Regions from separate parts of the Crassaminicella indica genome, predicted to be linked through region 2. Evidence: predicted binding sites of a transcription regulator. Region 2 holds the regulator's gene; the other holds the start of a gene.
What was found. The regulator Rex, encoded in region 2, represses fermentation and respiration genes when NADH is low (regulators of the CRP and FNR family bind a similar motif). The targets are predictions, from matches to a motif close to ATTGTTAANNNNTTAACAAT.
Positions count from the first base shown of each region.

Region 1: a site for Rex is predicted at 1,954-1,973, ahead of kdd (L-erythro-3,5-diaminohexanoate dehydrogenase). Genes of this name have one in related genera too.

Region 1 is NZ_CP078093.1:706,420-710,834, reverse strand. It holds gene KVH43_RS03385 (DALR anticodon-binding domain-containing protein) at 1-300, shown strand, start outside; gene KVH43_RS03380 (sigma-54 interaction domain-containing protein) at 393-1,796, shown strand; gene kdd (L-erythro-3,5-diaminohexanoate dehydrogenase) at 2,066-3,103, shown strand; gene kamA (lysine 2,3-aminomutase) at 3,203-4,415, shown strand, end outside.
Region 2 is NZ_CP078093.1:1,532,453-1,536,867, forward strand. It holds gene abc-f (ribosomal protection-like ABC-F family protein) at 1-1,851, opposite strand, end outside; gene KVH43_RS07385 (redox-sensing transcriptional repressor Rex) at 2,050-2,700, shown strand; gene KVH43_RS07390 (acyl-CoA dehydrogenase) at 3,164-4,303, shown strand; gene etfB (electron transfer flavoprotein subunit beta) at 4,363-4,415, shown strand, end outside.

The DNA.
Region 1 (4,415 bases), 830 kb from region 2:
CAACAGCTTCAAAAAGAAAATTTTCATATAGAGTTAAATTATTTTGAAAAAAATATTATAAAAAAAATGATGAATTATCCAAAGGTAATAAAAAGGTCTATTACTTCAGAAAATATAGAAGAGCTTATACAATATATGTTCGAGCTTAGTGAATTTTTTTATAAATTTCATGAAAAAATTCTTTTTAGAAAGCTTGACAAACAACACTTGTATGTTATTCTGAAGATAATTGATCATATAAAAATTATCATAAAGGACTTATTAAATATTTTTTCTATAGATGCACCAGAAAAAATGTAAAGAATAAAAGCAGCGAAAGCTGCCTTTGTTTTGAAGCAAGTGACGAAATTTCGGCACTTAATGACGAAAAATTGGCATTAGGAGGTGGGAAAATGGAAATGATTTTTACACAAAAAAATGTCGAAAAAATATTAGATCATGTAGAGGAAGGTATACAGATTATTGATGGAAGAGGACGAATTGTTTACTTTAACAAAGCAGCAGCAGAGCATGAAGAGATCAAAAGGGAAGAGGCGGTAGGGAAGCATATTTTAGATATTTATCCTTCTTTAGACCCAGAAACAAGTACATTGCTTCGTGCTATAGAAAAAGGAGTTCCTACCTTTGACATACAGCAAACCTTTTTAAATTATAAAGGAAAAAAGATTACAACTATAAATTCGTCCTTTCCTATAAAAGCAAAGGGTAAAATTATTGGAGCTATTGAAATATCTAGGAATATTACAGATGTAAAAGAATTGTCAGAAAAGGTTGTAGCTCTGCAAGAACAATTAATAGACAAGAAAAAAGGCAAAAAAAGCAATAAAAATGGAGATTCTGCCCAATTTACATTTTTCGATATAATAGGAAGAAGCAAAGAAATGGTGAAAGTAAAGGGACTTGCAATGAAAGCTGCTCAAACAGCTTCTCCAGTCCTTATATATGGAGAAACAGGAACGGGAAAAGAATTATTTGTACATGCTATTCATACTGCTAGCTGTAGAAGGGATAAGCCTTTTATTGCGCAAAACTGTGGAGCGCTACCAGCTGCACTATTAGAAAGCATACTATTTGGAACTGTAAAGGGAAGCTTTACAGGAGCTGATAATCGTGCAGGTTTATTTGAATTGGCAAATGGAGGGACACTGTTTTTAGATGAAATCAATTCTATGCCAATAGAACTTCAGGTTAAGCTTTTAAGAGTACTTCAGGATGGGAGAATAAGAAGAGTTGGGGATAGCAAAACAAGACAGGTAGATGTAAGGATTATAGCAGCTAGCAATGAAGATCCTTTAAGTGCAGTTGAGAACAAAAGATTGAGGCGAGATCTTTACTATCGTTTAAACGTTATATCATTGAAATTACCAGAGCTTAAAGATAGAAAAGGAGATATACCAATACTTACAAAGCATTTTGTTGATAAATTTAATAATAAATTGAACAAGGAAGTATTAAAGGTATCTGATGAAGTGCTGGAGGTATTTGAAAACTATGATTGGCCAGGAAATGTAAGAGAATTAGAGCATGTTATTGAAGGAACGATGAATTTGATGGATGGAAATATTATTACAATAGATTGTTTGCCGATGTACTTTGAGAAAATCACTAAAAGAAGCTTAAAGAAAGAGATAGATATAAAAAATGTTCCATTAAATGAAGCTCTTAAAAGTCTTGAAATAGAAATGATTAAAAATGCTTTACGAGAAGGAGATGGGAATATAAGTCATGCAGCTGACAGCTTGAAGATCCCAAGACAAACTCTTCAGTATAAAATCAAGAAATATAAACTGCAATAATTAGACAAGATGCCGAAATTTTGGCACATAAAATGACAAACTTTGATAAAATATAATATTTTTTTACAAAAAACAGAAAACCTTTTCCTTATATAAAAAACATAAAGGCCTCTAAGAACAAGGAAAATACTGGCTTTTATGTTTTGTTTTTATTTTTTTTGTTAAAATAAAAACAAACTTGGCACAGTACTTGCTTTTATATTATGGCGTATGCACTAAGGCAGTAAAAAATAAAATTACTTATAAAAAATTTTAAGGGGGAACTTAAAATGAAAAAAGGATGTCCTTATGGAACACACAGAGTGATTGAGCCAAAAGGAGCTCTTCCACAACCAGCAAAAAAAATCGACAATACAATGGAAATCTATGATAACGAGATTCTAATCGATGTACAAACATTGAATGTTGACTCTGCAAGCTTTACACAAATTAAAAATCAAGCAGGCGGAGATGTAGAAAAAATCAAAGAAATAATGCTAGGAATTGTTGCTGAAAGAGGTAAGCACCAAAATCCTGTTACAGGTTCTGGTGGTATGTTAATTGGAACAGTTGAAAAAATTGGACTTGCACTTGAAGGAAAAACAGATCTTAAAGTAGGAGATAAGATCGCTACATTAGTATCTCTTTCATTAACTCCACTTAGAATAGATGAAATAGTAGCAGTAAGAAAAGATATTGACCAAGTTGATATTAAAGGAAAAGCTATTCTTTTTGAATCAGGAATATATGCAGTACTTCCAGATGATATTCCAGAGAACCTTGCATTATCAGCACTTGATGTTGCAGGAGCACCAGCACAAACTGCAAAATTAGTTAAACCAGGAGACACAGTATTAGTAATCGGTGGAGCTGGTAAATCAGGAATGCTATGCTGCTATGAAGCTAAGAGAAGAGCAGGGGTTACTGGTAAAGTAATCTGCTTAGGACATAGTGAAAGATCTTTAGAGATTGCAAAAAGAGCAAATGTTGCAGATGTTTATATTGCTGCAGATGCTACAAAGCCAGTTGAAGTAATGGAAAAAGTTAAAGAAATAACAAATGGAAAAATGGCAGATGTAACAATCAACAACGTAAATGTTCCTGATACTGAAATGACTAGTATTTTAGCGACTAAAAATGATGGAGTAATTTACTTCTTTAGTATGGCAACAAGCTTTACAAAAGCAGCACTTGGAGCTGAAGGTGTTGGTTCTGACGTAACAATGATTGTTGGAAATGGTTATACAAAGGGTCATGCAGAAGTAACTCTTCAAATCATGAGAGAAAGCAAAGAATTAAGAGAAATATACGAAGAATTATATGCGTAATAAGTATGGCTGTTTTTCAGCCATACCTATAAATAAAAGCAAAATGGAGTAAGACTTAAAAAATTAATGAGGAGATTAAACAAGGGGGTTTTTAAAAGCATGAGAAATTACAAAGAGATCGAGCTTTGGAAGGATGTAACAGAAGAGCAGTGGAATGACTGGCAATGGCAAGTAAAAAACAGAATTACAACAGTAGAAGATTTAAAAAAAGTAATAAATCTTACTGAAGAAGAAGAAGAAGGAATCAGAGAATCTCTAAAAACATTAAGAATGGGAATCACACCATACTATGCATCATTAATGGACCCAGATGATCCACATTGTCCAGTAAGAATGCAAGCAGTACCTACTCTTGCTGAAACACACAAGAGTGAAGCTGATATGGAAGACCCACTACATGAAGATACAGATTCTCCAGTACCAGGACTTACTCACAGATATCCAGACAGAGTACTTCTTTTAATCACTGACATGTGTTCTATGTACTGCCGTCACTGTACAAGAAGAAGATTTGCAGGACAAAAAGATGATGCAATGCCATTAGAAAGAATCGATAAGGCTATTGAGTACATCAGAAATACGCCACAAGTAAGAGACGTATTATTGTCAGGAGGAGATGCTCTTCTTGTAAGCGATGAAACATTAGAATACATCATCAAAAAATTAAGAGAAATCCCACACGTTGATATAGTAAGAATAGGATCAAGAACTCCTGTTGTATTACCACAAAGAATTACACCAGAGCTTGTAAATATGTTTAAAAAATATCATCCAATCTGGTTAAATACACACTTTAACCACTCAAAAGAAATGACACCAACAGCAGCAAAAGCCTGTGCAATGCTTGCAGATGCAGGTGTGCCTCTAGGAAATCAATCAGTACTTTTAAGAGGCGTAAATGACTGTGTTCATGTCATGAGAGATTTAGTACACAAGCTTGTTAAAAACAGAGTAAGACCATACTATATTTATCAATGCGACCTTTCAATGGGTATCGAACACTTCAGAACTCCAGTTTCTAAAGGAATAGAAATCATTGAAGGATTAAGAGGACATACATCAGGATATGCAGTACCAACATTTGTTGTTGACGCTCCTGGTGGTGGTGGAAAAACTCCAGTAATGCCTCAATACGTAGTTTCTCAATCTCCAAAGAGAGTAGTATTAAGAAACTTCGAAGGAGTTATTACTACTTACACTGAGCCTACTCCATACGAAGAAAAATGCAACTGTCCAGTATGCAGAGGTGAAAGAGAACATAAAATTACTGGTGTTGGAGGACTTCTACAAGGAAATCAAGTAGCACTTGAGC
Region 2 (4,415 bases):
TTTTTGATGAAGCTCCTTGCTTTTTTTAGGATCTGAGTAAATTTCTTCTTTGCACATTTCTTGTTCAAGCTGGCGAATATTTTCTTCAATAGAGAGAATTGTTTCTTCTAAGCTTTCACGTTCTTTTTTAGCTCTGCGTTTTTCTTTTTGTTTTTCCTTTTCCTTTCTTCTTTCATCTTTTAATTGTGTTTTTGTTTTTTTTATTTCTACCTCAGGCGTTTTGGAATCCTCTAATTGTTTCTTTTTTTCTTGATAATATTTATAGTTTCCTAGATATTCAGTGATTCCTTCTGATGAAAGGTCTAAAATTTTTGTAGTTACTTTATTTAAAAAGTAGCGATCATGAGAAATTACTAGTATAGTACCATCGTAATTGGTTAGTGCTTCTTCTAAAGCTTCTTTTGAAGCAATATCCAAGTGGTTAGTTGGCTCATCTATTAGTAAAAAATTTGCCTTTGATAGCATAAGCTTAAGAAGGGCTACACGACTTTTTTCACCACCACTTAAGGTAGAGATTTTTTTTAATACATCTTCACCACTGAACAAAAAAGAGCCGAGAAGTGTTCGAACTTCAGTTTGTGTTAGATGGATTTTTTCTTCCCATATTTCATCAATTATTGTATTTGAAGTATTTAAATCGGATTGTTCTTGATCATAATATCCTATATGAACATTATGCCCTAAACGAATTATTCCAGTATCATAAGGAAGCATTTTTAGTAAAATCTTTAATAAAGTAGATTTACCAATACCATTAGGACCAATAAGACCGACTCTTTCTCCTCTATAAATAGTAAATGAAACATTTTGGAAGAGTTTATTGCTTCCAAAGCTTTTTGATAAATCCTCGACGGTTAAAACATCTTCTCCACTTTTTATTTGTGTTTCAAATCTGATTTTAGTTCTTTTATGAAGGTGTACAGGCTTTTCAAGTAGGGATATATGCTCTAATCGCTTTTCTCTACTTTTTGCTCTTTTAGCAAGCTTTTCAGTGCCATGCTGTTTAAACTTTCTGATGAGTGATTCTTGTCTTTGAATTTCCTTTTGCTGTTGGAGATATTCTTTCATTTGTTGTTCATATATGACTTTTTTCTTTTCAACATAGTCAGAATAGTTTCCGTTATACTGAGTAAGTTTTTTGTTTTCGATTTCATAAATTTTATCTACAACTTCATCTAAAAAGTATCTATCATGAGAAATAAGTAGAATAGTGCCATGATAAGATTTCAAGAAAGCTTCAAGCCATTCTACAGCATCTATATCAAGATGATTTGTTGGTTCGTCTAGTAGTAAAATATCAGGTTTTCTAAGGAGAAGCTTTGCTAAATTTACTCTTGTTTTTTGTCCACCACTAAGGTGTATAATAGGTTGGTCAAATTCATCTTCTGAAAAGCCTAAGCCTTTTAGGACTCCTCGGATCTCACTTCTATATCCATAGCCATTTTTATTTTGAAATTCTTCAGATTTGTATGCATAAAGCTCCATTAACTTGTTAAGACTTTCAGATGAATGGGTACTATGCTCTGCTATTTCTTTTTCTAATGATCTTAATGTTTCTTCCATTTTAATCAAATCATCAAACACCTGTAAAACTTCACCAAAGACTGTATTAGAAGGTGATAAAACAGCACTTTGTTCTAAATAGCCGATAGTAGTATTTTTAGATATATAAAGCTCTCCATTATCATAAGGATATTCTCCTGTTATTATTTTAAACAAGGTAGATTTTCCAGCACCATTTGCACCTACTAAACCTATTTTTTCACCAGCATTTATGCTAAAAGATATATTTTCTAATATAGCATTTATTCCAAAAAATTTATGAATGTCATTACACGATAAAATGATCATATAGATCCTCCTTGCTAGGTGTATTCGTATTATATTGTACCAAAAAATATAAAAATATAAAATGAAAAGGATGTTTTCTAGTATGGATCAAAGGAATAGATTGTATATAAATGTGCTACTGTGTAGATTGACATATATATATCACAGTGATATAATTTGTTAAAAAAAAACAATTAATAAAGATAGAGGACGATCAAAATGCAAAAATCAAATACGAAAATATCAATGGCTGTAATTAGAAGATTACCCAAGTATCGAAGATATTTAGAAGAGTTATTAGATAAGGGCATTAATAGGATTTCTTCAAGAGAACTAAGTAAGATTATTGGTTTTACTGCATCTCAAATAAGACAAGATTTAAACAATTTTGGAGGCTTTGGGCAGCAGGGGTATGGTTATAATGTGGCAGCACTTTATGAAGAAATCGGTAAAATATTAGGATTAGATAATGTATATAATACAATTATTATAGGTGCAGGAAATTTAGGTCAAGCAATAGCAAATTATACTAATTTTGAAAAGGCTGGATTTATTCCTAAAGCGATGTTTGATATTAATCCTAGATTAATTGGGTTAAAAATAAGAGATATTGAAATTATGGATGCAGATAATATCGAAGAGTATATCAAAGAAAACAATATAGATATTGGGATTATTTGTACTGATAAAGAGCATGCACAAGATGTAGCAGATAAGCTAATCAAAAGTAATATCAAAGGCATATGGAATTTCGCACCTACAGACTTAAATGTTCCTGAACATATTATGCTAGAGAATGTACATTTAAGTGAAAGCTTATATACATTATCCTTCTTACTAAAACACAATCGTGAGCAGGAAGATGTGTAAAATGAAAAAGGATTTTGTCAAAAAATGTACGGAAAAATGTACAGACAAACAAAAACTGTTCGTGTATTCGTACAAATTGACATCAAATTAACAATTAAAATCAAAGAAACAAGTAAAAACAAAGAAGTGGCTGTATGGAATTTTGTACAGTCGCTTCTTTGTTTTTAGTACATATGTGTTAAATTTAAGGGAATTTATGTAAATTATTACAAAATATTGAATAAATAAAAAGAACGATTCTTATAATGAATATTTTGGTAAAAGAATAAAATTGATATAGAACATAGAAAAATACAAGCTCTCAGTACTATATGAAATGAATAAGTAAATAGATTGCAAAAAAAACAAACAATAAAAAATATATGAATTATATTGTAAATTTGGCATGGTTTGTGCTAATATATAGAAGAGTGCTGTGAAAAAAATATCAATTTTTTTTAAATATAAAGAGGAGGGAATTAATGTGCAATTCAAATTGACCAAAGAACAAGAAATGGTTAGAAAGATGGTTAGAAGTTTTGCTGAAACTGAAGTACAACCTTTAGCAGCAGAAGTAGATGAAACAGAAAGATTTCCATGGGAAACTGTTGAAAAGATGGCTAGATACAAAATGCTAGGTACTTTTGTTCCAAAGGAATATGGTGGAGCAGGTGCTGACGAAGTTGCATATGCAATTACTGTAGAAGAGCTTTCAAGAGCTTGTGCTACAACAGGTGTTATTTGTTCTGCACACAGTTCACTATGTGCATGGCCAATTATGAAATATGGTACTGAAGAACAAAAGAAAAAATATTTAGTACCTCTAGCAAAGGGAGAAAAGCTTGGTGCATTTGGTTTAACTGAGCCAAACGCAGGAACAGATGCTGCTGGACAACAAACAACTGCAGTACTTGATGGAGATGAGTGGGTACTTAATGGTTCTAAAATCTTCATTACAAATGGTGGAGCTGCTGAAATCTATGTTGTTATGGCAATGACTGATCAAACAAAAGGAACTAGAGGAATCAGTTCTTTCATAGTTGAAAAAGGAACTCCTGGATTTAGTATTGGTAAAAAAGAAGATAAAATGGGTATTAGAGGTTCTGCTACTACTGAGCTTATTTTTGAAAACTGTAGAATTCCTAAAGAAAACCTATTAGGAGAGATTGGAAAAGGTTTTAAAATTGCTATGTCTACTCTTGATGGAGGTAGAATTGGTATTGCTGCTCAAGCACTTGGTATTGCTCAAGGAGCATTAGATGAAACTGTTAAATATACTAAAGAAAGACAACAATTTGGTAGACCTTTAGCTAAGTTCCAAGCATTACAATTTGAAATGGCAGATATGGAAACTAGAGTACAGGCTGCTAGATTATTAGTATATAATGCAGCATGGAAAAAATCTCAAGGACTACCTTATTCTAAAGACGCTGCTATGGCTAAATTATTTGCAGCAGAAACTGCTATGTATGTAACAACTAAAGCAGTTCAATTACATGGTGGATACGGATATACAAGAGAATATCCAGTAGAAAGAATGATGAGAGACGCTAAGATCACTGAAATATACGAAGGTACTTCAGAAGTACAAAGAATGGTAATTTCAGCTCACTTATTAAAATAATAAAAAAATCGTTTAAGAATAAATACTTGTATTAGTACTTTATAAAAGGAGGAAGAAAGATGAAGGTAATAGTTTGTGTAAAGCAAGTTCCTGATACAAACGAAGTTAGAAT